DNA from 4 places in the Blautia argi genome. Region 1 is predicted to be linked to each of the others. Evidence: riboswitches for the same ligand, from Rfam matches in the RefSeq annotation. Region 1 holds a riboswitch; each other region holds the start of a gene.

Evidence for each region. A riboswitch is a leader RNA that binds a small molecule or an ion and turns the genes downstream of it on or off. The one in region 1 is predicted to bind thiamine pyrophosphate.
Region 2: linked by a shared signal. The riboswitch ahead of thiE (thiamine phosphate synthase) and the one ahead of thiC (phosphomethylpyrimidine synthase ThiC) in region 1 are both predicted to bind thiamine pyrophosphate.
Region 3: linked by a shared signal. The riboswitch ahead of thiS (sulfur carrier protein ThiS) and the one ahead of thiC (phosphomethylpyrimidine synthase ThiC) in region 1 are both predicted to bind thiamine pyrophosphate.
Region 4: linked by a shared signal. The riboswitch ahead of DQQ01_RS10930 (thiamine-binding protein) and the one ahead of thiC (phosphomethylpyrimidine synthase ThiC) in region 1 are both predicted to bind thiamine pyrophosphate.

Annotation. Positions count from the first base shown of each region.
Region 1 covers NZ_CP030280.1:696,250-703,590, forward strand. Annotated here, with positions in the region: gene DQQ01_RS03550 (DHH family phosphoesterase) at 1-1,787, shown strand, start outside; gene rplI (50S ribosomal protein L9) at 1,784-2,230, shown strand; gene dnaB (replicative DNA helicase) at 2,250-3,578, shown strand; gene thiC (phosphomethylpyrimidine synthase ThiC) at 3,666-4,973, opposite strand; TPP riboswitch at 5,082-5,183, opposite strand; gene DQQ01_RS03570 (helix-turn-helix domain-containing protein) at 5,298-5,687, shown strand; gene DQQ01_RS03575 (4Fe-4S ferredoxin) at 5,882-6,052, opposite strand; gene DQQ01_RS03580 (DUF1858 domain-containing protein) at 6,277-6,477, shown strand; gene DQQ01_RS03585 (adaptor protein MecA) at 6,582-7,301, opposite strand.
Region 2 covers NZ_CP030280.1:1,743,682-1,751,022, reverse strand. Annotated here, with positions in the region: gene DQQ01_RS08560 (NADH-quinone oxidoreductase subunit NuoE family protein) at 1-306, opposite strand, end outside; gene yaaA (peroxide stress protein YaaA) at 296-1,075, opposite strand; gene DQQ01_RS08550 (HAD family hydrolase) at 1,236-1,889, shown strand; gene DQQ01_RS08545 (cysteine-rich small domain-containing protein) at 1,916-2,215, opposite strand; gene fliB (flagellin lysine-N-methylase) at 2,238-3,380, opposite strand; gene thiD (bifunctional hydroxymethylpyrimidine kinase/phosphomethylpyrimidine kinase) at 3,447-4,238, opposite strand; gene thiE (thiamine phosphate synthase) at 4,235-4,897, opposite strand; TPP riboswitch at 5,035-5,141, opposite strand; gene DQQ01_RS08525 (arsenate reductase family protein) at 5,154-5,510, opposite strand; gene DQQ01_RS08520 (bacteriohemerythrin) at 5,521-5,943, opposite strand; gene DQQ01_RS08515 (GNAT family N-acetyltransferase) at 6,003-6,497, opposite strand; gene DQQ01_RS08510 (DUF1284 domain-containing protein) at 6,460-6,894, opposite strand; gene DQQ01_RS08505 (biotin transporter BioY) at 6,891-7,341, opposite strand, start outside.
Region 3 covers NZ_CP030280.1:1,116,310-1,123,650, reverse strand. Annotated here, with positions in the region: gene DQQ01_RS05520 (patatin-like phospholipase family protein) at 17-877, opposite strand; gene DQQ01_RS05515 (hypothetical protein) at 906-1,157, opposite strand; tRNA gene DQQ01_RS05510 (tRNA-Leu) at 1,163-1,245, opposite strand; gene DQQ01_RS05505 (diaminopimelate decarboxylase) at 1,344-2,621, opposite strand; TPP riboswitch at 2,807-2,911, shown strand; gene thiS (sulfur carrier protein ThiS) at 2,985-3,179, shown strand; gene thiF (thiamine biosynthesis protein ThiF) at 3,179-3,805, shown strand; gene DQQ01_RS05490 (thiazole synthase) at 3,867-4,637, shown strand; gene thiH (2-iminoacetate synthase ThiH) at 4,650-5,903, shown strand; gene DQQ01_RS05480 (thiamine phosphate synthase) at 5,896-6,486, shown strand; gene pyk (pyruvate kinase) at 6,557-7,341, opposite strand, start outside.
Region 4 covers NZ_CP030280.1:2,238,020-2,245,360, reverse strand. Annotated here, with positions in the region: gene truA (tRNA pseudouridine(38-40) synthase TruA) at 1-33, shown strand, start outside; gene DQQ01_RS10945 (PaaI family thioesterase) at 62-508, shown strand; gene DQQ01_RS10940 (glutamine--tRNA ligase/YqeY domain fusion protein) at 595-2,286, shown strand; gene pdxR (MocR-like pyridoxine biosynthesis transcription factor PdxR) at 2,289-3,758, shown strand; TPP riboswitch at 3,771-3,882, shown strand; gene DQQ01_RS10930 (thiamine-binding protein) at 4,002-4,298, shown strand; gene DQQ01_RS10925 (ABC transporter permease) at 4,267-5,031, shown strand; partial or broken gene DQQ01_RS10920 (ABC transporter substrate-binding protein) at 5,050-6,067, shown strand; gene DQQ01_RS10915 (ABC transporter ATP-binding protein) at 6,091-6,837, shown strand; gene DQQ01_RS10910 (hypothetical protein) at 6,890-7,341, opposite strand, start outside.

The DNA.
Region 1 (7,341 bases):
TTATTGTGCCTTATGCCCTGTTAGACTGCAGAGGAAAAATCTTATGGCTGAATGAAGAATTTGCAAAACTGACAGGAAAGAATAAGCGGTATAGAAAAAGTATTACTACCCTGTTTCCTGAAATCAGTCAGGAAAGACTTCCCAGAGGGGAAGACGCAGAGATTATGTTTCATTTTGAGGAAAGAGATTATAAGGCAGTGATGCGCCCGATTTCCATGAAAAAGCTGCTGGAGGAATCAGGGCTTTTGGAAATCGAGGAAGGAAATGATTTGATTGCCTGTTATCTCTTTGATGAAACAGAGTTGAATCAGTATATTCGTCAGAAGGAAGATGAAAAGCTGGTAACAGGACTTCTGTACCTGGATAATTATGACGAGGCGTTAAACAGTGTAGAGGAGGTCAGAAGATCCCTTCTGGTAGCACTTATTGAGAGGAAGCTGAACAAGTATTTCAGTGATGTGGATGCATTGATAAAAAAGTTGGAAAAGGACAAGTTCATTCTTGTTATGCGTCAGCGTTCTCTGGAGGAATTAAAGAAAAAACGCTTTAATATCCTGGAAGAGGTAAAAACTGTCAATATTGGAAATGATATGGCAGTGACTATCAGTATTGGGATTGGTATCAATGCGCCAACCTATGCACAGAATTATGAATACTCCAGGATTGCCATTGATTTGGCTCTGGGGCGAGGCGGCGACCAGGTGGTTATCAAGGATAAGGATCAGATGACTTATTTCGGTGGCAAATCTCAGCAAATGGGCAAAAATACCCGTGTAAAGGCAAGAGTAAAGGCACATGCCCTGCGAGAATTTATGGTGAGCAAGGATAAGGTTGTAGTTATGGGACATAAAATTTCTGATGTGGACTCCATTGGAGCCGGAATCGGAATTTACCGGGCAGCGAAGTCCCTGAATAAAAGGGCACATATTGTTGTAAACCATCCCACCATGTCTGTGCGCCCAATTATAGAGAATTTCCTGAGAAATCCGGATTATGATGAGCATATGTTCATCGATAATGATGAGGCAAAGGAAATTGTGGATAATAACACAGTTGTTGTGGTTGTGGATACCAATAAACCAAGCTATACAGAGTGTGAGGAGCTGCTTCATAAGACAAAGACCATTGTTGTACTCGACCATCACCGCCAGGGCAGCGAGGTGATTCAGAATGCAGTGCTGTCTTATATTGAGCCTTATGCATCTTCTGCCTGCGAAATGGTAGCAGAGATTCTGCAGTATTTTTCAGATGATATCAGAATCTACAACATTGAGGCAGATGCGCTGTATTCCGGTATTATTATTGATACCAACAATTTTACTGCCAAAACAGGTGTGCGTACCTTTGAAGCAGCCGCATTTTTGCGTAGATGCGGCGCAGATGTAACCAGAGTGCGCAAAATGTTCAGAGATGATGTAAAATCCTACAGAGCAAAGGCGGAAGCGATTCGCCATGTAGAAACTTATAAAAACTGCTTTGCCATTGCCGTATGCCCAAGTGAAGGCATTGACAGCCCTACAGTAGTGGCTTCTCAGGCAGCTAATGAGCTTTTAAATGTGGACAGCATAAAAGCCAGCTTTGTACTCACCGATTATCAGGAAAAAATCTTTATCAGTGCAAGAGCTATTGATGAAGTCAATGTACAGCTTATTATGGAAAAAATGGGCGGAGGCGGTCATATTAATATGGCAGGAGCCCAGCTTCCGGGTGCAACCGTAGAAGAGGCAATCCGGAAGTTAAAGGCAACACTTGACCAGATGATAAAAGAAGGAGATATAGAGGTATGAAAGTAATACTGATAGAAGACGTAAAATCTTTAGGCAAAAAAGGACAGATGGTAAACGTAAGCAACGGATATGCAAGAAACATGCTGTTTCCGAAGAAATTAGGCGTGGAAGCAACACCGAAAAATATCAATGATCTGAAACTTCAGAAGGCCCATGAGGATAAGGTAGCAAAGGAAAACCTGGAGGCTGCGAAGAAGTTCAAAGAAGAACTGGAAACCAAGCAGGTGACAGTCAGCATTAAAGTGGGGGAGAATGGCAGAACCTTTGGCTCTGTATCCACAAAGGAAATTTCAGAAGCAGCAAAGGCACAGCTTGGTTATGAGATTGATAAGAAAAAAATGCAGCTTGCAAACCCGATCAGAGAGTTGGGAACAACCATGGTTCCCGTGAAATTGCACCCACAGGTAACGGCGGAATTAAAAGTTGTGGTAAAAGAAGCGTAAGAAGGGAGTTTCTGCCAAGATGGAAGAAGCACTGATTAAGAGAATCCTGCCTCACAGTATGGAGGCAGAGCAGTCAGTCATTGGCTCTATGATTATGAGCAGGGACGCCATTGTGGAGGCGTCTGAGCTGATTACCGGGGCAGATTTCTACCAGCAGCAGTATGGGATTGTGTTTGAAGCCATGGTAGAGCTTCACGATGAAGGAAAGGCTGTAGACCTTGTAACTTTGCAGGAGCGGCTGAAGGAAAAGGATTTGCCGCCGGAAATCTCCAGCATGGAATTTGTCCGGGATCTTCTGGCAGCAGTTCCTACCTCAGCCAATGTAAAATACTATGCCGAAATCGTAGCAGAAAAATCCATGCTGCGGAAGTTGATTAAGACCACAGAGGAAATCAGCAATGCCTGTTATCTGGGCAAGGAGAAAACCCAGGATATTCTGGAAGTAACGGAAAAGAAAATCTTTGATTTGGTGCAGAACCGGGGCAGTGAGGAATTTGTTCCCATTCGTCAGGTGGTGCTAAATGCCATTGAAAAGATTGAGAAAGCCTCCAGAACCCAGGGAAGCGTAACCGGCATTCCCACAGGCTTTATTGACCTGGATTATAAGATGTCCGGCTTTCAGCCCTCGGATTTGATTCTGGTTGCTGCCAGACCCTCTATGGGAAAAACGGCGTTTGTACTGAATATTGCTCAGTATATGGCTTTTCACAGCAATGTAACCACAGCGATTTTCAGCCTGGAAATGTCAAAGGAGCAGCTTGTCAACCGTCTTCTGGCTCTGGAATCCAAGGTGGATTCCCAGAATATTCGAACCGGTAATCTGGAAGACGAGGAGTGGGCAAAGCTTATTGAAGGCGCCAACATTATCGGAAAGTCCAATCTGATTATTGACGATAAGCCGGGTATTTCTATTTCTGAGTTGCGTTCCAAATGCAGAAAGTACAAGATGGAGCATAATCTGGGTGTGATTTTTATTGACTACCTGCAGCTTATGACAGGAAGTGGAAGAAGTGAGTCCAGACAGCAGGAGATTTCGGAGATTTCCCGTTCTCTGAAGGCATTGGCAAGAGAACTGAATGTGCCTGTGGTGGCGCTTTCCCAGTTGAGCCGTGCCGTAGAACAACGCCCGGATCACAGACCCATGCTTTCAGACCTTCGAGAGTCCGGAGCCATTGAGCAGGACGCCGATGTGGTTATGTTTATTTATCGTGATGATTATTACAACAAGGATTCCGAGAATAAAAATATTGCGGAAATCATTATAGCAAAACAGAGAAACGGTCCTATTGGTACGGTAAATCTGGTTTGGCTGCCAAATTATACAAAGTTTGTAAATATGAAAAAGTAGAAGAGGCTATGGCATAAGCTGCATATCATTTTGTGCCATAGCCTCTTTTGTTATGCTTTGGCAGAGAGAAGAGGTCAGGGATTTTTATTACTCATCATAGATATTTACAATTTCTCCATCCAGTATCCGGTTCATGTTTTTTACAGCGCAGAAGTTTCCACACATACTGCAGGTGTCTTCTTTTTCCGGCTTTGCCTCCTCCCGGTATTGTCTGGCTTTTTCCGGATCAATACACAGCCGGAACATTTCTTCCCAGTCCAGATTTTTCCGGGCAGTGCTCATGGCAGAATCCCAGTCAGAGGCGCCTTTTACCCCTTTGGCGATATCCGCGGCGTGTGCAGCAATTTTAGAAGCAATGATACCCTCCTTTACGTCTTTTTCGTCCGGCAGACGCAGATGCTCGGCTGGTGTGACATAACAGAGAAAGGAAGCACCGCAGGAAGCGGCAATGGCTCCTCCAATGGCTGCTGTAATATGGTCGTATCCGGGGGCAATGTCCGTTACAAGAGGTCCCAGCACATAAAACGGTGCGCCCTGGCACACGGTCTGCTGGATTTTCATATTGGCTTCAATCTGATTCAGAGGCATGTGGCCGGGTCCTTCAATAATCACCTGTACATCTTTTTCCCATGCCCGTCTGGTAAGTTCTCCAAGAGTTACCAGCTCTTCAATTTGAGAAATATCTCCTGCATCGGCAAGGCAGCCTGGACGGCAGGCATCTCCAAGGCTTAAGGTGACATCGTATTTTCGGCAGATGTCCAGAATCCGGTCATAATGCTTATAGAAAGGATTTTCCTGTCCGGTCATTTCCTGCCAGGCAAAAATAATAGAGCCCCCTCTGGAAACAATGTTGGTGAGCCGCCTGTTTTCTTTAAAACGGCGGGCAGTATTTTTGTTGATGCCCACATGGATTGTCATAAAATCCACGCCGTCCTTTGCATGCATTTCCACAATATCCAGCCATTCTTCGGAAGTAATATCTTTTAAAGGCTTATGATAATAGACTACTGCGTCATAGATAGGAACCGTTCCGATGATGGCCGGACATTCCTGTGTGAGTTTTTGGCGAAAAGCTCTGGTATCTCCGTAGGAACTTAAATCCATAATCGATTCTGCTCCCATATCTACAGCCTGCCGAACTTTATGAAGCTCCATATCTATATCTTTCCAGTCCCGTGAAGTGCCCAGATTGACATTGATTTTGGTTTTCAACATAGAACCAATGGCATTGGGATTCAGGCATTGGTGCTGTTTATTTGCCGGAATGACGGCTTTTCCCTCTGCGATATAGTGGCGTAGCTCTTCTGCCGGTATTCCTTCTTTTTTTGCGGCGATTTCCATTTCCGGGGTAATGATTCCCTGCCTTGCGGCATGCATTTGTGTGGTATAAGTCATAGATTTTCTCCAATCTTTTGTTTTTAAACCAGAGAATTCGAACCTGCAGCACAGCCGTTTTCACAAAAAGAAAAAGTCTGTGCCGAAATAGGACGCACAGACATATAAAATCAGTATGTGTAAACTCCCTACGTTGGCATAATCCAAATCAGGTAATACAGGTCGAAGTCGAACTTCCTCTCAGCCCATAAGGCTCCCTGGTTATTTTTTATCAGTTTAGCACCCCTTAGAGGGCTTGTCAACAGTTTTTGTCGAACGTATTTTCTTGCATTTTTATAACGCTTTGTTATAATAATTAAGAGAAACAAAGAAAGGGGTCAGTATATGCAGAAAACCATTTATTCGGTTTCGGAGGCAGTACGCTTTCTGGACATACAGTCCCATGTGCTTCGGTACTGGGAAGAGGAGCTGCGTCTTCCGATTGGAAGAAACGAAATGGGACACAGATACTACACCCGATGGGATATTCAGATTTTCATGAGTATTAGAGAACTAAAGAAAAAAGGGTATGCATTAAAGGAAATCGGAGAGCTGACAACCCTTTTTTATAAAAATCAGGTGGACGAAAAACAGCCTGAGCATAGAGAGTCTGCAAAAAAGAAAAAAGAGAGGAAAAAATCCACGCCCCCCGGTATCCAGGGAATTTATGGAGATTATCAGCAAACTGGTTGCGAACAGAATCCAGGAGAAAAATTCAGAAGAAGAGAGGTATAAGCGTCTTGATGAAAGGATTCGTATTTGTCAGCAGTCCAGAAGAGAGGCAGCGGCAGCTCTGGAAAAAGAAGCGCAAAAAAAGAGGAGGATTTTTAAAAGAAAGTAAAAAGAGAAGACGAAGAGGCAGGAACATTAAGCTTCCTGCCTCTTCGTACCTTTCATGATACAGAATAAAAGTCCTGTATTATGTAATATTAGCCTTCTACGATAGCTTCTGTAGGACAAACACCAGCGCATGTTCCGCAGTCAACGCATGTATCAGCGTCGATAACGTATTTGTCATCGCCTTCGGAAATAGCTTCTACCGGACATTCACCAGCGCATGTTCCGCAGCTTACACATTCATCTGTAATAACGTATGCCATGATTGTATCCTCCTTTATATTCTGAATCTTTCAATTCAGTTCTTAGGGTTATTCTAATATATTTGTTTCTATAATACAAGTCTTATTTTACGAACATAGCAGGATTTTTTGGTTGTAGGCATAATTGTATACAAAATGCAAAAGTAAATGGAGAAAAACAGTTGAATATCCTGCAAAAACAGATTATAATAAAACAATAAAATATTTTAAGGAGGAAGCTATCCATGAAGGTAACAGCAGATATGACAATCGGCGAACTGATTCGTTTAGATGAAAATATTGTACCAATTCTAATGAGAGCAGGTATGCACTGCATCGGCTGTCCGTCCGCACAGGGAGAATCTCTGGCAGAAGCAGCTATGGTTCACGGAATTGACGGAAACATGCTGATCGCACAGATTAATGATTTCCTGGAAAACAAATAAGATTTCCTATAAAGTAAAAAGGACACCCGTTCATGGGTGCCCTTTTTTAAATTTGTGTAAGATGTGTCAATGCCTTGGATGGAAGAATACAGACACCGTGTTCTTTAAAAATATGCCTGCTTTGCCGGAGAGAAGGGACTTCCCTTTCCATATTCAGAAAGCATGTTGCATACTCTGTTGAAATCCTCTGGTGAGGTTTCTTCCTGATGGAGTACCAGGGAGTAGGTATTGTTTTTCTCATCCTTATACAGAGCGCTGAAGCCCTGGAAGAAATTGTTCAGCCCATGGGCTGCTTCAATAACGGTATCCAGGTTTTGGAAAACATATTCCCGCATTAAGTTGACAGAAACAGGGGTATCCCCGATGTTTTCCGGCTTTGTGGCCGTTTCTTTGTTTTCGGAGGCTGCTTTTTCTTTTTTTCTGCGCTCCATGGCTTTTGCCTTTGCCTCATAAATTTTCTGGAAGATATCCAGGATATCGTCAGCGCCTTCTACTTCAATAGGAGGGGCGTCCTCGGAAACGGCTGTAGCATTGCCAAAAGGGGTGAATTTGGAAAAGCGGGTATCCAGTTCCTCCGGGTCATCTACCTTGGAAATAATTAAAATAATACTGTCTGCAGACACCGGAATTGCCTCAATCATGAGAGGTGTATTGTCAGCTTCAAAGCCAAACTCGGAACTTGCCTGCTGCATCATATCCCGGAAAAGAGTTTTTGCCTTATCACTGCCGTAAGCCAGCTCACTTAAACGAATTTGCCGTTCCTCCAAATCAGCTCTTGTCAGTGTACAACGTATCTGATTTTCATTTATTTTTTCTATTTTCATAACATCACGTCCTGTCTGGTTAATTCATCTAAAGATGCTA
Region 2 (7,341 bases), 1.0 Mb from region 1:
CAGTTCTTCTTTGACTGCTTTTAGAATTTCCATACTCTTTTTATTTTGACAGCGTTCTCCTGTACAAAGCACCAGCTGATGGCTGTAAATTTCTTCTTTCAAATCAGGAAGACGCTTCATAATGCAGGTGAAAACCGATCTTTTTACTCCCAGCTTTTCAGCTGCCAGTTCCTGTGCAGCAAGCGGAATACAACCTTCTGTTTCCTGAATTTCACGGAGCATGGCAATTATATTTTCCTGCTCCTTAGGATTCCTTTGCGCCGCATAATACTCTATGATTTCCCTTATTTCCTGTTCAAAATTCATGTTCTAATACCTCCTTTTCTTTTAAAAATACCAGCTTATCTGTCGTGGAATAGAGGGTAGAATACTGATATCCAAGTCCTTGAAATTCTCTTACTTCCTCTATTTTTTCTATCTGATTTTCCGCTAGCCAGCGTACCATCTCGCCTCTTGCCATTTTTGCCTGTGTTCCCTTTACCAAAACTTTATTTTCTTTTAATTCTCCAAAAACACAGGTGATAAAAGAATTCTTTTCTGTCAGATAAGGTTCTACTATTTTGCTGTATTCCTTTGATGCCAAGTTTAAAATAACAGCATCTTCCTTTACTAATTCCTTATAAATAAGGTCTTTCCAGAAAGCATATAAATCCCGGTTTTCTTCAGAATCCATTTTCATTTTTAACTTGGCCTGCATTTCCAGACGATAGCAAACTACTCCGTCTGTGGGTTTTAAAATCCCGTAAAGTCCGGATAAAATCCGTAAATTTTTCTTTCCGTACTTCCACTGCTTTTCTGAAAAAACCACAGGAGCCATATACTGATATTGAATTCCTTCGTACGCCAATATGGCAGGGGTAAAATTTTGATGAAAATCCTGTTCCTGTAACCGAACCCAGTTTTGTCCGGCAATTTTTTCATTGCATTTCCACAAAGATTTTAGTTCCTGAAAATCCATTTTCTTCAAGGTATTCCATATCTCTTCTGCTCTCTGCAAATAAATCGGCTGTGTAAGGCTCACAGCCTCATCTTCCCGGATATGCATCTTCTTTGCCGGAGAAATAATAATTTTCATTATGTATACCTTCCGTTTCTCAAGCCGTCAATTGCACAACGTGCAATCATTATACCATGTTCCCCTTTTAAATCCAATGCTTTTCTTGCGTGAAGTATGAAATTCTGGTATTCTAAAGGGAACAGAAGAGAAAAAAGCAATTTGCAGAAGGGGCGGTTTTATGATACAGGCTGTTATTTTTGACATGGACGGAGTTTTATTTGATACAGAACGAATTATGAAAGAGGGCTGGCAAAAGGCAGGGGAAAAATTGGATTTTACGCTGACAGAAGAGCAGCTTGGACAGATGAGAGGCGGCTCCAGAGAACAGAATGCAGCTTTGTTTGAAAAATGGTTTGCGGGAAGGATTGATTATCACTATGCCAGAACCATTCGTTCGCAATACCTGGCAGAATATATTGAGCACTATTCTCTGCCTCAGAAAAAGGGACTGCAGGAAATCGTATCCTATCTCACAGAGGAGAAAATTCCCTGGGCAGTGGCAACCTCTACCCCAAGGAAGCGCGCTGCTCACTACTGGGATATGGCGGGCATTTCAAAGGCTATTTCTGCCTCCGTATGCGGAGATGAGGTAAAAAAAAGTAAGCCTGACCCGGAAATCTTTTTGAAGGCTGCTCAAAAACTGAGGATAAAGCCGGAGAACTGCCTGATTGTGGAGGATAGCAGAAACGGCTTGAAGGCAGGACGTGCTTCAGGCGCCTGTACCTGCATGGTGCCGGATTTAACCCCGTTTGCACCTGATTTAGAGCCTTTTTGCGACTATGTATGCAAAGACCTGATACAACTTAAAGAGCTGCTCTCTTCTCTGAAATAGAGGAGAAGAAAGCAGTTCTGTTCTCTTTACCGGTTCTTTTTTGCCAGTTCCATAATTTCATTATATTTGCTCATAATGTACCCATAGTTTTTCTTCTTATGAGGCAAAAGACATGCGCTGCAGTCCTTAATCCCATTGTCAGTATATTTGAAATTACCACCGCATTTGCTGCCCAGGGCGTACAGGGGACAGTAGCAGAACAGACAGTTAAAATTGTCCGTATCTTTTGTTTCATGGCAGGGAAAATACTCGCAGTTTTTATGTGAAAAGAAGGAGTATTCCTTGTCCTCCCAATATGGTTTTTCCTGTTTTTTTTCTTCACTCATAGAGTTCTTCGTCCTTTCTGTTTTATAAAATAGACTTCAGTTTTTCAGGAAAATATTCTTCCTGTTCATCAAAAATATCTTCCAACAAGTTCAAATTTTCATCAGAATGTTCGATTTCTCTGGCATATTGCCAGGCTGTCTTTACAATCTCTGCAAAAGACAGATGTCCCTGGTTTTCCAACCATTTTGCAAAGCACAGTTCTTCTATCCAGAGTACAGAAAAAACAGCCAGAACCACTTTCGTATATACCATATCATCATAGACAGCACCGCAAAAATATGTATAAACAAAAAAGAGAAGAAGTTGTTCCTTATAAATTTCCCAGTTTTCCGTTTCTCCTTCTTTTTTTAAAAAATCCATGCGGTTTTTCTGATAAAAATCACTTCCTTTTGTATAGATATTCTGCTTCAATCTAGTCAGATTTTCGCTCCATTCTTCTCGTAAAACTTCTAACTTTTGTAAATCTTTCAGCATAAGGTTCATGGATTCAAAACGAAGTTCGGCATTATGTTCCGTACTTCTTTTCTTTTTGAACGTTTCTTTTTTCTCTGGTTCAACCGCAAAATCCTTTTCAAAAAGCCTTCCCTCTTCCAGTGCTTTCTGAAAGCCAAAGGCGGTCTGTAAACATAAAAACATTCGTTCTCTCATGGGCAACGTTCTGTCTTGTATGAGCTGAAAAAGGCAGGTTCGTACCTCCTCCAGCTTTCCGAAAAGCAGGAAATCAAAATCTTCATAGTCTTCCTCACGCTCTTTTTGGCTGTCCTCTTCCTCCAAAAACATAACCTTTTCTTTGCAGCCAAGAATCATTTCCGCTGCCACAGGACAGGAAAGAGAAAGGGAAAACTCACGGAGATTTTCAAACTCTTCCGTATGTCGGGGATATTGTCTGCAGGTTTCACAAAGAGCAGAAGCCCCCAGTTCTTTATAAATATCACAGAGATTTTTTTCGTTCAGAAAGCTGCAGCGTTTTTTATATTGTTCAAATGCTCCCTGGGACCAGTCTATGGAATTTAAAAGGCGGATTCCAAAGGTTCCCGGAACCTGACTGTAGCTTTTTAAAGTATCCTCGTCTATAAAAATCTGCCAGCCGGCACAACAGGTATCCGGACATTTATCTGCAGTACAGACGAAGCGGTCATAATAATGAGGTTTTCTGTAGTACATGAAGTCATTCCTTTCAAAAGATATAGAAGAAGCATACCACTCTCCCACCTCTTTTTCAAGCATCATTCACCTGTTCTTTTGAGTAAGATACATATGGTTCAGAGGTCCACTGCCTGTTCCGAGATTCAATTGTGCCTTTATGGCGCCTGTTACATATTCCTTAGCTCTCTTCACACTTTCCGATATGTCATATCCTATTGCCAGATTACAGGCTATGGCAGAGGAAAGAGTACAACCTGTACCATGCGTGTTCTCATTTTGAATTTTTTCTCCAGGATACCAGAAATAATCTTTGTTCCTATACAGCAAATCGTCAGCCTCCTGCAGCAGATGGCCACCCTTCAAAAGGACTGCCCCTTTTATTTGCTCACCAAGCAGCGCGGCAGTCCGTTCCATATCCTGATGGGTTCGAATTTTTGTTTCTGATAAAAACTCGGCTTCCGGTATATTGGGGGTCAGGATATCAGCCAGAGGAAAAAGCCCTGTTTTTAAGGCATTTTTCGCCTCCAAAGACAAAAGGCTGCCTCCGCTGCTCGCCACCATAACAGGGTCTATAACAATGTTTTCTGCCTTGTATGTTTTCAGTTTTTGGGCAATGATTTCGATAATGTTACTGTCTGAAACCATGCCTATTTTTATTGCATCAGGACGAATATCCTGAAAAATACAGTCCAGTTGCTGTGCTACAAATTCCGGTGACACTACTTGTACGTTGTAAACACCTGTTGTATTTTGAGCAGTCAAAGCCGTAATGGCAGTCATGGCATACAGACCATGCATGGTAATGGTTTTAATATCCGCTTGGATTCCCGCACCACCGCTGCAGTCAGACCCTGCGATACTCAATACCTTTTTCATGATTTTCCTCCCTGCGTGATTTGCTCTGCACAGGCCCGCAGTCGTTTGCAGGCCTGTTTTATATCCTTTTGACCATAGATGGCAGAAACTACAGCAATACCGGAAATACCGGTTCCTTTTAATGATATAAGATTTGATTCCCTGATTCCGCCAATGGCTACCACAGGAATGGAAACTGCCTGACAGATTTCCATCAGGGTTTCTCTTGTAATAACGATTGCATCATTTTTGGTAGAAGTAGAAAATACAGCTCCCACTCCCAGATAATCTGCGCCCCAATCCTCTGCCTTTTTGGCGGCTTCCACTGTTCTACAGGAAACTCCGATAATTTTATCCTCGCCCAAAAGTTTTCTAGCTTTTAAAGGATCCATATCCTGCTGCCCCAGATGAACGCCGTCTGCCTGTATTTTCCCGGCAATTTCCACGTTGTCATTGATGATAAAGGGCACTTTATATTTTGCAGCCAGCTTTTGAACATTCTTTGCTTCCTCTGAAAATGCTGCTTCTGACAAATGCTTTTCCCTTAGCTGCAAAAACGTGATGCCTCCTTCCAATGATTCCTCTATTTGTTCCAAAAAGGTTTTTTCTCCCACCCATGTGCGGTCTGTAACTGCGTAAAGCTGCATCTGTTTGCTCAATTGTTCCTTCCTGTCTTTCATTTGCTCACTCCTTTTTACAGAATCGAAAAATTTTATTTCCACGCTTTTATCTTTAAACTTCTATTTCAGACACAAAAAGAGCTGCCCCAGTCAGACATATCAGCAATGCTTCAACATTCCTGATTGCCGTTTCCTGCAACAGCTCATTTCTTTCTCCCTACGTTGGCATTACCCATACAGGTTTAAAGGGTCGAAGTTTGAGAACTTCCTCTCAGCCCGCCTACGGACTCCCCTGACTGTACTATGAAAATTGTGTTTATAAATGTAGTTTTTCTGTCCATTCCTGTTCCCTAAACCCGGTAAGTACAAAATCATCGCTTACTAAAACAGGACGTTTCACCAGCATACCGTCTGTGGCAAGCAGTTCCAACTGTTCCTCCTCTGTCATGGAAGGAAGCTTATCTTTTAAATGAAGCTCTTTGTATTTGTTTCCACTGGTGTTGAAAAATCTTTTTAAAGGAAGCCCGCTTTTTTCATACCATTCCTTTAATTCTTCCTTTGCAGGTCTGTCTTCTACAATGTGACGCACTGCAAACTCCAGGTTCTTCTCTGTCAGCCACTTTTTTGCTTTCTGACAAGTGGTGCATTTCGGATATTCTACAAATAATAACATGGTTTTACCCTTATAATCTTTCTGCATTAGATGCCATGAATTTATATTCTGCTACGGAACGGTCAAAGCCTTTGATGTGATCAAAGAGCCAGTCCACAACATTTTTCTGAACCTGTGCTACGAACGCTTCTGTGGGACCTTCTTCCTCTTCCAGCATTTCCTGCAATTCTTTTACAGCCTGTTTAAATTCTGCATGTTTTTCCTTATGTTCTTTGATTCCAGGATATTCGATTTCTTCCTGCAGCTTTTCCTCTGCGCTAAAGTGGAATTCTGTATAATCCAACAGGTAATCCAGCATTTTTACAGCTTTGATTTTTCCCTGTCCGTCTTCACAGCTTTCCAGAAGCTGATTAATTCTGTCAATCAGTTCCTTATGCTGGGAATCTATCATTTCATTTCCTGTTACTAATGTTTCATCAAATTCTGCTCTCATGTTCTTAAACCTCCTCTGTAATTAGCTATAGTGTACCACATTTTTTAAATTTTTCCAATCTAAATTTCCTTTTCCAAAACAACTCTTTGGATTTTCATACCATAATTCTTATAAAACTCCAATACCTCCTCATTAAACTCCCATGCAGTCAGTTCCAGGGAAGAACTCTTTCGCCGTTTTCCTTCTTCTTCGGCTTTTTGGAGAAGCTGTTTTCCGATACCGTGATTCTGGCAGTTCTCCTGTACGCATAAAGCTTCTACATAGGCTCGCGTTCTTTCTTTGGTAATGCCGCTGTCTTTTAAGGTGTGATATTTTACCTGGCACATGCCCACAGGCTTGCCTTCCCAAACTGCCACCAGAAATAAAAGTTCCGGATCCTCCATATCTTCTGTAAATTGTTGGAGTGTGTAAAAATCGGTCGCCTCTTTATAAATATCCGGTCTTCCGTGGCTGTGCAGGTCGTGTACCTGCTGCATAAGACGGGCAATATCTGCGAAATCCTCTCTGATTGCAGCCCTAATCTCCGGCTGCATTGCGTTTTTGGCTGTTTCCATATCGTTCCAGTTCCTTTCTCTGGCAGATTTCATGCCACTGGCAGTTGGAACAGATTTCTCTGCGTTTTCCTTTTTTCAAAATACGCTCCTCTACCAAAAAAGAAAATTCTTCCCAGGAAAGCGTTACTCCCTTAGAAAGCTCGCAGGCAGCCAATACCTTCTGGTCATAGATTTTCACCTTTTCCTGGGTGATACATGTATTTTCTTTTGAATTAGGGCATTTTTTACATATCATATCCCCATTTGTCACAATTTGCAAGACTGGATTTCCCCTCATTTTTTCCAGAATGCTTCCCATATGTAAAGTAAAAGTATCGCTGTAGCCTTTTCCCTCAAAAAAAGCAAGGCACATACCATGATGTGCCCGCAGTTTTAAAATGTCTTTTTGGTTTTTCATTTTTTTATAACTCCTGCTAACCGTTTTGTTAAAACCATGGACAGAATGATTTTGAGGACGTCCGGAATCACAAAGGGAATGACACACCAGCCCAATACAGCACCGATTCCCACAGGACCGGTCTGTGCGGTATATACAGCCAGAAACCAGAGGGTACCAACTGTATAGCAGGCAAGGAGTCCTAAAATCATGGAGAAAAAAAGAATTTTTCTGCTTCTTCCAAGCAGCTTTTCCATTCCCCACATCAAAAGTGCGGAGGCAAGAAAGCCTACAATATATCCGCCTGTTGTTCCGGCGAGAACTCCGATTCCGCCTGTGAAGCCTGCAAATACAGGAATTCCCAGAAGTCCCAGAAATATGTAAACCAAAACAGCCATGGTTCCCCGTCTTCCTCCCAGAATCCCTACTGCGGTAAAGACTCCCATGGTCTGCAGGGTAAAGGGAACC
Region 3 (7,341 bases), 420 kb from region 1:
TTCTGCTCTCCCCTTTCTAGGAAAGAAGAAATTCCTGTAATGCTCTGCTGTTTTTCTCTGCTGTAGCATATCCCTCTTCATACAACTTTTCCAGCTTTTCCCGATTCTTCTCCACTCTGCCGATTTCCACTGGTTTTTCCGGACAAATAAGGAATATCTTTCCCTTTTTCTCTTCTTCATATAAGTAATCCAAGGTTTCATTATAATCCAGATGCCGGTTTTTCATACGCTCTACCAGCCTTGGAAATTCTCTTCCGTATCTTAAATAAGCGGCTGGCATGGCCCTATTTGGTTGTTTTCGGTATCCTCTCTGCCGTGTCAGCACCACCACCTGCTTTTCATTTCCCAGCTTTTGGGACTGCCTTACAGGAATCGAGTCTGCAATTCCCCCGTCCAGATACGGAGTGTTCTGAATCCACACTGTTCTCGCCAAAAGAGGCAGGGAACTGGACGCCCGGACATAGTGAATCCCCTTGTGCATATCTGTAATTTTCTTATATTCCGCATCTCCCGTTTCACAGTTTGTCACTGTTACATAAAACTCCGTAGGATTTTGGTCAAATGCCCGGTAATCATAAGGATTTAATTCCTCCGGAATTTTCCTGTAACACATATCAACCCCAAACAAATCTCCTGTTTTTATGAGATTTTTTACACTGCAGTAAGCTTCATCTTCCAGATAGTCTGTATTTGTTTCAAATCCTCTTCGTCTTTGCTTTGATAAAAAGCTACATGCATGGCAGGCGCCTGCGGATACGCCGATACAGGTATGAAAAGAAACCTCCCTGTCCAGAAAAAAATCCAGTACCCCCGCTGTAAATGCACCTCGCATACCGCCGCCTTCCAAAACCAGTCCAACTTTACTATTTGCTGCCATGTTTTCCCTTCTTTCTATTCACATAACTTTATTTTAGCACGAATTTTGTTATCGCAAAAGTTAAATAAATTTTACTTTTTTCAAAAAGGCACAAAACCATTCCGCCCCAAGACAAATGACACCTGTATCTTTTAACCAGTATCCTCTCATTTCCAGGCTCGCTTTTATGCGGACTATTTTCATTCAAGGATTCCTCGAAAATCGAACTTTCCCATACAGCAAAAAGGCTGAAACCCTTTATTTCACTGGATTTCAGCCTTTTCATACTTTCTTCATTCATAAAACTGCCGGCAATGGGACTTGAACCCATACGTGGTTGCCCACAACAGATTTTGAGTCTGCCTCGTCTGCCATTCCGACACGCCGGCATTTCCTAACGGAACAATAGATATTCTAGCACGACTCCCTCCAAATTGCAAGCATTTTTTTGAATTTTAATGCAATTTATTCTATTTTTTTGTTTTTTTTATTGATTGCAGTCCAGATTTTTATAAAAGTCAAAGCAGTCAAAGGTAGCAAAATAATCTTTTGGCGTTTCTGCCCTACGGATCAGCTGTATACTCCCGTCTGTTTTCAGTAAAAGCTCTGCGGATTTCAGCTTTCCGTTGTAATTGTATCCCATAGCAAAGCCATGGGCGCCTGTATCGTGAATCACCAGCAAATCGCCTTTCTCAATCTTTGGCAGCATTCTGTCCACAGCAAATTTGTCGTTATTTTCACACAAAGAACCTGTCACATCATATTTGTAATCACAAGGCTGATTTTCTTTACCCATAACCGTAATGTGATGATAAGCCCCATACATGGCCGGACGCATCAGGTTTACCGCACAGGCGTCCACACCAATATATTCCTTGTGGGTATGCTTTTCGTGAATGGCCTTTGTCACCAGGCAGCCGTAGGGTCCCATCATAAATCTTCCAAGCTCTGTATAAATTGCCACATCGTTCATACCTGCAGGCGTCAGCACCTCTTCATACACCTTTCTTACACCCTCTCCAATGGCACGAATGTCGTTGGGCTTTTCTCCCGGTCTGTATGGAATTCCTACGCCGCCGGACAGGTTGATGAAACAGATTTTTGCGCCGGTTTCCTTTTCCAGGCACACTGCCAGCTCAAAAAGCCGCTTTGCCAGCATGGGATAATACTCGTTTGTCACCGTATTGCTGGCCAGAAATGCATGGATTCCAAATTCCTCCACGCCTTTGTTTTTCAAAATACGAAATGCTTCAAAAATCTGAGGCTCTGTCATACCGTATTTGGCATCTCCCGGATTGTCCATAATGCCATTGCACACCTCAAACACACCGCCTGGATTATAACGGCAGCTTATACGCTTAGGCAGCGTTCCGATGGCTTTTTCCAGATATTCAATATGAGTGATATCGTCCAGATTAATGGTTGCTCCTAACTCATTGGCATACTGAAATTCCTCTGCCGGTGTATCATTGGAGGAAAACATAATATCTTCTCCCACGCAGCCAATGGCCTTTGACAGCATCAGCTCTGTATACGAAGAGCAGTCGCATCCAAAGCCATATTCTCTTAAAATCTGAATCAAAAACGGATTGGGGGTTGCTTTTACAGCAAAATATTCTTTAAATCCCTTATTCCATGCAAAGGCTTCCTTCATTGCCTGCGCATTTTCCCGGATTCCTTTTTCATCATACAAATGAAAAGGTGTGGGATATTCCTTTACAATTTCTTCTAACTGTTCTTTTGTCACAAAGGTCTTTTTTTCCATATATATTCTCCCTTAATGGATTTCTGTTTTTCTGATTTTTTCTGACGAACCTCATTATACGAAAATGCGCTTTGCTTTTCAAGTCATTCTCTGTCTTTTTTAATTTTTTAACGTATTGACGTATTCCCGTTTAAAATTCAAAGAAAACCTTTGCAATTTTACCAGTCCTGTTGTATAATGAACAAAATAAAAAAGACGGGAGCTTGTAGACAGGCTGAGAGGAAGGTATGACCTTCGACCGATAACCTGATTTGGATAATGCCAACGTAGGGACGCCTTGGAATCATATGTGCAGAATATGCAGCGGGAAGTTACCGAGATTGGTATCTTCCCGCTTTTTAGTTCCCGCAAAAGAGGTGAAATATGGTAAAAATAAACGGAAATACCCTGCATCTGGAGGGAATCTCTCTGTCCCAGTATCTGAAATCTGCGGATTACAATCCAAAAAGGATTGCCGTTGAGCGAAACGGAGAAATCATCCCCAAATCAAAATACGAAGAAACTCTGCTGTCAGACGGCGATGTGCTGGAAATTGTCAGCTTTGTAGGAGGCGGCTGATGATACCTGGAAGAGAAGAAATGGAAAAAGCCTTGAAAGAACGGCATGGAGAAACTCTGCAGAAAAAATTCAACGCTGCCACAGTTGCCATCTGCGGTCTGGGAGGACTTGGCTCCAATATCGCGCTCTCTCTTGCCCGTGCAGGCGTTGGCAGACTGCTGCTCTTTGATTTTGACCGGGTGGATATTACCAACCTGCACCGCCAGCAATACAAAGCAGCCCAGGTAGGCATGTACAAAACAGACGCTCTGACAGAAAATCTCAGGGAAATCAATCCCTATATCTGTGTACAGAGCCACACCATAAAACTACAGGAAGAAAATCTGCAGCAACTTTTAAAGGACGCACAGATAATCTGCGAAGCCTTTGACCTGGCAGAAAGCAAGGCTATGCTGGTCAACAGGGTTCTGGAGGTCATGCCCGAGAAATTTCTGGTGGCTGCCTCCGGTATGGCAGGTCTTGACAGTCCTAACCTCATAAAAACCCGGCAGATTACTCCTCATTTTTATCTCTGTGGAGATGAGCAAAACGAGGTTTCCCCAAAATTGGGACTTTTTTCCTCCCGGGTTATGTGCTGCGCTGCCCATGAAGCTCATGTCGTCCTACAGCTTCTGGCAGGACTTTAACATCTGAAAACCAGATTGATACAACATCTGCTTACAAAATTTACAGAAAGAAGGTTATTTTATGAACAACGATACACTCCTGATAGGGGGACACGAATTTCATTCCCGCTTTATTTTAGGATCCGGCAAATATTCTCTGAAACTCATTGAAGCAGCCGTAAAAGACGCCGGTGCAGAGCTTATTACCCTGGCTGTACGCCGTGCAAATACAAGGGCGGAGGAAAACATTCTGGATTATATCCCCGAACATGTAACCCTGCTTCCCAATACCAGCGGCGCCAGAAATGCCGAAGAGGCTATACGCATTGCCCGTCTGGCAAGAGAACTGGGCTGCGGAAATTTTGTAAAAATCGAAATCATGCGGGATTCCAAATACCTGCTGCCTGACAACCAGGAAACAGTTAAGGCAACGGAAGTCCTGGCAAAGGAGGGTTTTATTGTCATGCCCTACATGTATCCGGATTTAAACACAGCCAGAGATTTAGTAAACGCCGGGGCTGCCTCCGTCATGCCTCTTGCCTCCCCCATTGGTTCCAATAAGGGGCTTTCCACCAGAGATTTTATACAAATTCTTATTGAAGAAATTGACCTGCCGGTGATTGTGGATGCCGGTATCGGACGCCCCTCCCAGGCTTGCGAGGCAATGGAAATGGGTGCGGCAGCCATTATGGCAAATACAGCTCTCGCCACAGCAGGAAATCTCCCCCTGATGGCATCTGCCTTCAGACAAGCCATTGAGGCAGGCAGAAAGGCCTATCTTGCAGGACTCGGCAGAGTGCTGACCCGCGGTGCTTCCGCCTCTGACCCACTCACCGGATTTCTTCATAATTAGGAGGGAAAGAACATGGAAAACCAGTTTTTTATAGATTCCGGACATCTGTCCCCAAAAGCCCTGGAAAAGAAACACCGTCTGGAAACAGACCCTGCTTTTCGGAAAAACCATATGGAATACCTTCCCGGTATGGAACAAATCGAATCTGATGTATGTGAAAAGGTTTTAAACCAGGTAAATACTTATGATTATACTGCCTACACCAGACAGGACGTCCGCACTGCCCTGTCCCATCAGACTTGTTCCCCGGAGGATTTCAAAGCTCTGCTTTCTCCTGCTGCCGAGCCCTTTCTGGAGGAAATGGCACAACGGGCAAGACTGGAAACCAGCCGCCACTTTGGCAATACGGTCTATCTCTTCACCCCGCTCTACATTGCCAATTATTGTGAAAACTACTGTGTATACTGCGGCTTTAACTGTTATAACCACATTCATCGCATGAAGCTGTCCGTGGAACAGATTGAAAAAGAAATGAAAATCATTGCCGACAGCGGTATGGAAGAAATTTTGATTCTCACTGGAGAAAGCCGTCAAAAAAGCGATATTACCTATATCGGAGAAGCCTGTAAGCTGGCACGGAAATACTTCCGCATGGTAGGGCTGGAAATTTATCCTGTCAATACAGAGGAATACCGCTATCTCCACGCATGCGGCGCAGACTATGTAACGGTGTTTCAGGAAACCTATGACCGTGATAAATATGAAACCCTGCATCTGATGGGACACAAGCGCGTATGGCCCTACCGCTTTGATGCCCAGGAGCGGGCGCTGAGAGGCGGCATGCGGGGTGTTGCCTTCTCTGCCCTTTTAGGGTTGTCGGATTTTCGCAAAGACGCCCTTGCCAGCGCCCTTCATGTATATTATCTTCAGAGAAAATACCCCCATGCAGAAATGTCCCTTTCCTGTCCCAGACTGCGCCCGATTATAAACAATGACAAAATCAATCCTCTGGACGTCCACGAAACCCAACTTTGCCAGATTCTCTGCGCTTACCGGATTTTCCTGCCCTTTGTGGGAATCACGGTTTCTTCCAGAGAAAGCGCCAGCTTCCGAAATGGCATTGTTAAAATTGCTGCCACTAAAATTTCTGCAGGGGTTTCCACCGGAATCGGAGATCACGAAAGCAAATATAAAGGAACAGAAACTGACGGGGAACAGGGGGACGAGCAGTTTGAAATCAATGACAGCCGCAGTCTGGAAAGAGTGTATAAGGATATTGCTTCAGAAGGTCTGCAGCCTGTCCTGAATGATTATCTCTATGTCTGATATTTTATGCATCACCAATCGAGGGCTGTGCAGAGAGGACTTTCTCTCCCGCATGGAAAAACTGGCAAAAGCAAAACCAGGAGGTATTATTCTGCGGGAAAAGGATTTGTCCCCACAGGAATATCTTCTTCTTGCCAGGCAGGTCATGGACATCTGCCGAACCTATGAAGTTTCCTGCATTTTGCACACCCATACAGAAGTTGCTCTTTCTCTTGGAGCAACGGCTCTGCATCTTCCCCTGCCCCTGCTTGTAAAACTGTCCCCAAAGGAACGAAAATCCTTTTCCTGCCTGGGCGTTTCCTGTCACTCTGTAGAAGACGCCCTTTTAGCAGAAAGTCTGGACTGTACTTATATAACTGCCGGACATGTTTTTGACACTGCCTGCAAAAAAGGCATTCCAGGAAGAGGACTGGATTTTTTAAGGGAAATCTGTCAGAAAATATCCATTCCTGTCTACGGACTGGGCGGAATCACGCCCCAAAACAGCAAATCCGTAAACAAAGCCGGCGCTGCGGGAATCTGTATTATGAGCAGCGCCATGACCTGCAAAGAACCGGAAGAATATCTGAAAGAATTCCTGTAGACAAAAACAGAAAATCCCGAACAGGATTTCAAACTGTTCAGGATTTTCTCTTCTTATCTGATTTCGCTTTTTATTTTACTTCCATAACATGCAGCATATTGGTAACATTTGCCTCCGCCTTGCTGCTGTTGGTAGCCGGATCCCCTGCAGTTACAACCACAAGCTGCCCCTTTTTCACCAGCTTGTTCTCCTTCAGGGTTTCCATTGCATTGATAATAATATTTTCCGTCGTATCTCTTGTATATCCCTTCAGCGGTCTTACGCCCCAGTACAGACGCATCTTTCTCTGCACTCTCTCATTTGGCGTAATGGCATAAATAGGCATAGTAGGACGAAAACTGGAAATCATGCGGGCTGTTTTTCCTGACATGGTTGGTGTCACAATACAGTCTGCCTCAATGTTTCTGGCTGTACGCACAGACGCAATTCCAATGGCACAGGAAACCTTTGTTTTCGGGTGCATGGTTCTGTGCTTAATATATTTTTCATATTCTACATAGTTTTCTGTATTTTCCGCAATCTGATTCATCATTTTCAGCGCTTCTACCGGATATTTTCCTGCTGCAGTTTCACCGGAAAGCATAATGGCATCTGTTCCGTCATAAATAGCATTGGCAACGTCTGTTACCTCTGCCCTTGTAGGACGGGGGTTACGAATCATGGAATCCAGCATCTGTGTTGCAGTGATAACCGGAATATAGTTGGCATTGCACTTGTGAATAATCATTTTCTGAATATGAGGAACCTCCGGCGCCGGAATTTCCACACCCAAATCTCCCCGGGCTACCATAATACCGTCAGACGCTTCTATAATGGCGTCCAAATTTTCCAGTCCCTCTGCATTTTCAATTTTTG
Region 4 (7,341 bases), 1.5 Mb from region 1:
AGAGGGCTGACTCTGCTGGAAGTACGGTATTAAAACACGTTTATAAAGGAGGAACAAGGACATGGAAAACGAAAGAAACCGGGAAATGGAGCAGGAGATAAGGGAGAGCATGGATCGGCTTTATCCCAAAGACCCGGATCATTTATACAGCAAAATGCAGATAGAATTTTATGCTTGCAGTTATGAAAAAAGGAGCGTGACATTGCGCTTCCCGGTACAGAGGTGGGAACTAAATCACATGGCAACCATGCACGGAGGACTGATTGCCACAGCCGTTGACACTACCTGTGGGGTTCTGGTGCGAAGTGTGAGCAAAAGTCAGAGGATTCCCACCATTAATCTGAGTCTGAATTATCTGTCCCCTGCCATGGCGCAGGACGTCCTTTTGGTAACTGCAAAGGCAGACCGCGCAGGACGAAGCATCTGCAATGTATCGGCAGAGTGTAAATCTGAAAAGACGGGGAAATTGATTGCCACAGCAACGGCAAACTTTATGATTTTGGACTGAATTGAAAAAAATAAAAGCAAAGCCTTTGAAAAAATAAAAAATTATGGTAGTATAGTCCTTAGACTATACAGAAGAAACTACAATAGATGGAGGAAGAAAAAGTGGAAAAAGAAACAGCAAAAGAAACCGTTTCTAAAAACTTTATTGAACAGATTATTGAAAAAGACCTGGCAGAAGGAAAATACGAGGAAATCTGCACCCGTTTTCCGCCGGAGCCAAACGGCTACCTGCACATCGGACATGCCAAGTCTATTTTATTAAATTACGGACTTGCACAGAAATATAACGGCAAATTTAATATGCGTTTTGATGATACCAATCCTACAAAGGAAAAGGTAGAATTTGTAGAATCCATTAAGGAAGACATCAAGTGGCTGGGTGCAGACTGGGAAGACCGTCTGTACTTTGCATCTGATTATTTTGAGCAGATGTATGAGGCTGCCGTAAAGCTGATTAAAAAGGGCAAAGCCTTTGTCTGTGATTTGACAGCAGAGGAGATCAGAGAATACAGAGGAACGCTTACCGAGCCTGGAAAGGAAAGCCCTTACCGCAACAGAAGCGTGGAAGAAAACCTGGAATTATTCGAGAAAATGAGAAATGGTGAATTTGAGGACGGCAGCAGAGTGCTTCGTGCCAAAATCGACATGGCTTCTCCGAACATCAACATGCGTGACCCGGTTATTTACCGCGTGGCACACATGACACATCACAACACAGGGGATAAATGGTGCATTTACCCTATGTATGACTTTGCACACCCCATTGAAGATGCCATTGAGGGAGTAACACATTCTATCTGTACTCTGGAATTTGAAGATCACAGACCGCTTTATGACTGGGTGGTAACAGAACTGGAATATCCTCACCCACCAAAGCAGATTGAATTTGCAAAATTGTATCTGACCAATGTGGTAACAGGAAAGCGTTACATTAAAAAGCTGGTAGAGGACGGTATTGTGGATGGCTGGGACGATCCTCGCCTGGTATCCATTGCGGCTCTTAGAAGACGTGGATTCACACCGGAATCCATTCAGAAATTCGTAGAGCTTTGCGGCGTATCAAAGGCAAACAGCTCTGTGGATTATGCAATGCTGGAATATTGTATCCGAGAGGATTTAAAGATGAAAGCGCCTCGTATGATGGCTGTTTTAGACCCGGTGAAGCTGGTGATTGACAATTATCCGGAAGGGGAAATCGAGTATCTGGAAGTGCCCAACAATATGGAAAATCCGGAGCTTGGAACCAGACAGGTGCCGTTTGGAAGAGAGCTGTATATTGAGAGAGAAGACTTTATGGAGGTTCCGGTAAAGAAATACAAACGTCTTTATCCGGAAAATGAAGTGCGTCTTATGAACGCTTATTTTGTAACCTGTACAGGCTGCGAAAAGGACGAGAACGGCAATGTCACTGTGATTCACTGTACCTATGACCCGGCTTCCAAGGGGGGAAATTCTCCGGACGGAAGAAAGGTAAAGGGAACCATTCACTGGATTTGTGCAGAAACAGCAGTAGAGGCAGAATGCCGTCTGTATGAAAATATTGTGGACGAAGAAAAGGGCGTATACAACAAAGAGGACGGAAGTCTGAACTTAAATCCCAATTCTCTGACGGTTGTAAAAGGATGTCTGGTAGAGCCGGAGCTTGGAAAGGCAGAGGCTTATGACCGCTTCCAGTTTGTGAGAAACGGCTTTTTCTGTGCAGACTGCCATGACAGCAAGCCAGGTACGCCGGTATTTAACCGCATTGTATCCTTAAAGAGCTCCTTTAAATTAAAATAAAGATGAACGAACTGTTGATTCCGCTGGATTTAAAGAGCAAACTTCCCATTTATCAGCAGATTTGCGCGTATATTAAAAATGCTGTACAGCAAAAGGATTTAAAGCCAGGGGAACGGCTGCCTTCCTCCAGAGCTCTGGCAAGGTGTTTATCTGTCAGCCGCAGTACCGTGGATCTGGCATACGGGCAGTTGGTTTCAGAGGGGTATATGGAGTCTGTTCCCTGTAAGGGTTATTATATCTGTGAGATAGAAAGCCTTTACGTTTCCGGGAAAGAGAATACAGCGCCTGCATGTGGAAAAGAAGAAAAGCTGTGCAGGGACACAGGAGTAAAGACCTGTCGCTGGGATTTTGCCCTAAACGGCATTTCTGTTGGGAGCTTTCCCCATAATATCTGGAAAAAGCTTACCCGACAGGTGCTTTCTGAAAAGGAAGACGCGCTGTTTCAGCCAGGAAACCCCTGGGGAGAATATGGTTTTCGCTGTGCAATTGCAGAATATCTGTATCAGGCAAGGGGTATGCATTGCCGCCCGGAGCAGATTCTCATTGGAGCGGGAAATGATTACCTTCTTATGCTGCTTGGTACAATTCTGGGAAAAGAGAAGGTGGTGGCAATGGAAAGCCATACCTATCTGAATGCTTACTATGATTTTCTTCATATTGGATATGAGGTAAAGGCTGTTTCTCAGGATAGTAGCGGCATGAGCATTGCCTCACTGAAAAAATCCGGGGCCGAAATCGCTTATGTGATGCCCTCCCATCAGTTTCCGGCAGGCACAGTAATGCCCTTGAAACGCCGCATGGCACTTCTTGAATGGGCCAGGGAAACAGAAGGGCGGTATATTATTGAAGATGATTATGACAGTGAATTTCGTTACCGTGGGCAGCCCATACCTGCCCTCCAGGGCTTTGATGCAAACGGAAGGGTAATTTATATGGGAACTTTTTCAAAATCTCTTGCACCTGCAATCCGTGTCAGTTATATGGTATTGCCGGATTCTCTGGCAAAGATCTATGCTGACAGAAAGAGTCCTTTTGCTGTTACTGTGTCAAGGACAGACCAGAAAATTCTGGAGCTGTTTTTGAAAGAAGGATATTATGAGCGGCATTTAAACCGTATGCGGGCTGTGTACAAGGGAAAGCATGACTGCATGGTACGGGCACTGCGGGAGATGGGGGATATCTGTACCTTTACGGGTGAACATGCAGGTCTGCATCTTACTGTGGAATTTGTGAACGGACTCACTGAAAAAGAGGCTGTGCTGCGGGCGCAAAAAGCAGAGATTCAGGTTTACGGATATTCCGAATATGCCATAGATTTAAGAGAAGAAACAAGAAATCCGGGTGCAAAAGTGCTTCTGGGTTATGCCTGTCTGACAGAAGAGGAGATTACAGAAGCCATGCAGAAGCTTAAGAAAATCTGGTCCTGCGAAGAAACAGAAGACAGAAGGAAAGAGGTTGACAGAAAACCGTAAATACAGTAAACTGAACATTGCAAGGGGAGCTGGAGAAAGTCCGGCTGAGAATAAAACCAGATTCGTTTTAGACCCTCATACCTGATTCGGATAATGCCGGCGTAGGAAGCAGTTTGTAAAATTTGCAGATTCAGATACAGACGTAAATCCCATCAGGTAATCCCTGAAGGGATTTTTTGTTTCATAGGAGAATCTCACAGGCGAGATTCTTCTTTATACCCTAAAACAAAGGAGGAAAACAAGATGAACGCAAGTGTAGCAATTCAGACATTGCCGGAGGCAAAGGACGACGAGGAATTAATCCGTATTGTTGATGAGGTGATTGCCTACATCAAAAGCACAGGAAACAATTATTATGTAGGACCTTTTGAAACCACGATTGAAGGGGACTATGATGAGCTTATGGACATTGTAAAGGAATGTCAGCATATTGCAGTGAAAGCAGGAGCTCCGTCTGTAGCTGCTTACATCAAGGTCAGCTATAAGCCGGAAGGAGATGTGCTGAGTATTGAAAGAAAAGTTACGAAACACCACCAGTAAATTTTGGACAGTGTCCGCAGTGACAGTGCTTCTTATCTTATGGCAGGCAGTTTCCATGGCAGGGCTGATTCCTGATTTTATGCTGCCGTCGCCGATTGATGTGGTGAAAGCCTTTGCAGGAGATTTCAGACTTTTAATGGAACATGCCAGAGTAACTCTTTTAGAGGCTGCACTGGGACTTTTCTGTGGAATTTCGGTGGGCTTTCTTATGGCCGTAATTATGGAACGGTTCGATAAGGTATACAAGGCCTTTTATCCCCTGATTGTTCTGACACAGACCATCCCCACAGTCGCCATTGCACCTCTTTTGGTACTGTGGTTTGGATATGAAATGCTTCCAAAGGTAATTCTCATTGTAGTGGTAACCTTTTTTCCGATTACTGTGGGGCTTTTGGACGGCTTTCGGTCTGCAGATAAGGATATGATAAATCTCATGCGTTCCATGGGCGCCGGGGAATTTCAGATATTCCGCTATATTAAGCTTCCGGGTGCAAGAAGTCATTTTTTTGCAAGCCTCAGAATCTCCGTGTCCTACTCTGTGGTAGGCGCTGTGATTTCAGAATGGCTGGGTGGCTTCAGCGGACTTGGCGTTTATATGACCAGAGTAAAAAAGGCATTTGCCTATGATAAAATGTTTGCCGTGATTTTTCTGATTTCCATTATCAGTCTTCTGCTTATGAAGCTGGTGGAGTTTCTTCAGAGAAAATCCATGCCCTGGGAGCATGTCAAATAAGAAAGAGGAGAAAAACAGATGAAGAAAAAATGGTTAGCAGCAGCTCTGTGTGTGACCATGCTTGCAGTCCTGACCGGTTGTAAAAGCAGCAGTCAAGCAGCAGGAACAGAGGATAATAAAGAGAGCAAAGAAGAAAAACTGACCTTTGTATTGGACTGGACGCCCAATACCAATCATACGGGACTGTATGTGGCAGAGGAAAAGGGGTATTTTAAAGAAGAGGGACTGGATGTGGAGATTGTACAGCCGCCGGAGGATGGGGCAGATGCGTTGGTTGCCTCCGGGAAAGCTCAGCTTGGCATCTCTTTTCAGGATACCATGGCGCCGGGGGTGACCGGAGAGAATGCTCTTCCCAATACTGCCATAGCAGCCGTAGTGCAGCACAATACCTCAGGTATTATTTCCAGAAAGGGAGAGGGTATGGATTCCCCAAAGGGACTGGAAGGAAAGAAATATGCCACCTGGGACGCGCCTATCGAAAAGGCCATGATGAAGAATGTTGTAGAAGGAGATGGCGGTGATTTCAGTAAGGTAGAGCTGATTCCAAGCACAGTGACTGATGAGGTTTCCGCATTAAAGACAAAATCTGTGGACGCAATCTGGGTGTTCTATGCCTGGGGAGGCGTGGCAACAGAGGTGGCAAAGCTGGATACCGATTATTTTGCCTTTAAGGATCTCAATCCAGTGTTTGACTATTATACGCCTGTTATTATTGCTAATAATGACTTTTTAAAGGAAAATCCCGATGCGGCAAAAGCGTTTTTAAGAGCAGTAAAAAAAAGGATATGAATTTGCTATTGAAGAACCGGAACAGGCAGCAGAGCTTCTCTGCAAGGCATCACCGGAGCTGGACAGCGAACTGGTGAAGGCAAGCCAGAAATACCTGGCAGACCAGTATAAGGCAGAGGAGGAGCGTTGGGGATATATGGATCCGGAGCGCTGGAATGCCTTTTATGACTGGCTGAATGAAAACGGTCTTTCTGAAGCAAAAATACCGGAGAATGCAGGATTTTCCAATGACTATCTTCCGGAATAAGAAAGAGAAAGGCGGCATCAGATATGGCACAGCTAGAGGTTTCCCATGTGACAAAAACCTTTGAAGACAAAAGGGTTTTAGAAAACGTGTCCCTTCATCTGGGGGATAAGGAACTGGTTGCACTTCTGGGAGTCAGCGGAGGAGGCAAAACGACACTGTTTAATGTGATTTCCGGTATCTTAAAGCCAGACAGCGGGCAGGTGCTTTTAGACGGTGAGGACATTACAGGTAGGCCGGGGCAGGTCAGCTATATGCTTCAAAAGGATTTGCTTCTGCCCTATCGCACCATTGAGGATAATGTGGCTTTGCCCCTGATTATCAGGGGAGAGAAGAAAAAACAAGCGAGAAAGCTGGTACAGCCTTATTTTCAGGAATTTGGGCTGGAGGGTACTCAGAAAAAATATCCGGTTCAACTGTCCGGAGGTATGCGACAGAGAGCAGCCCTTCTCAGAACCTATATGTTTTCCAGGAAAATCGCACTTTTAGATGAGCCTTTTTCTGCTTTGGATACCCTGACCAAGAGCGCTATGCACAAATGGTATCTTCAGGTTATGGAGCAGATTCATCTGTCCACAATTTTTATCACTCATGATATAGACGAAGCCATTTTGTTGGCAGACCGGATTTATCTCCTCACAGGAAATCCGGGAAGAATCACAGAAGAGCTTGTTATCAAAGAACCAAAGCCAAGGTCAGAGGATTTTAATCTGACACAGGAATTTTTGAAGTATAAAAGATATATTTTAAAGAAAATAGAAGAAAATAAATAGAAAAAGGGTATCCTGTGACTGAAATTCCATGGGATCCCCTTTTTTCTTTATATCAGATTTCCAGAATTTTCCCTACGCTTTCATCATAGCGGCAGTATTTCCCGTTGGAGGATAAAAACGGAGCATAAGTTTTCGCTTTTACATTTTTTATGTACACAACTTTTGTGGCTATCATATACACCAGAGAAAATTTCTCATTCAGGCTGGAAATCCACTTGTACACCTTGCTATCCTTATCAGAGAGAACCAGCTCATAACCACCCTCGCAAGGTTCCAGACAGAAATAGCTTTTTTCTCCTTTTGAGGAAAAGACTTCATTGTAAACATAAGAAGAGAAATGCTCACGGACAAAGCTTTTAAAGTCCGGCAGATTGTAAATCTGGTGAGAAACCGCATCTGTAATTTTATCTCCGCGCTCAATTCGGATTTTCAGAATTTTCAAAATCTCTACAGCATCGTTGATAAAGCTCAGGCGATTGTATTCCATGGTTTCCAGAAGAAAAG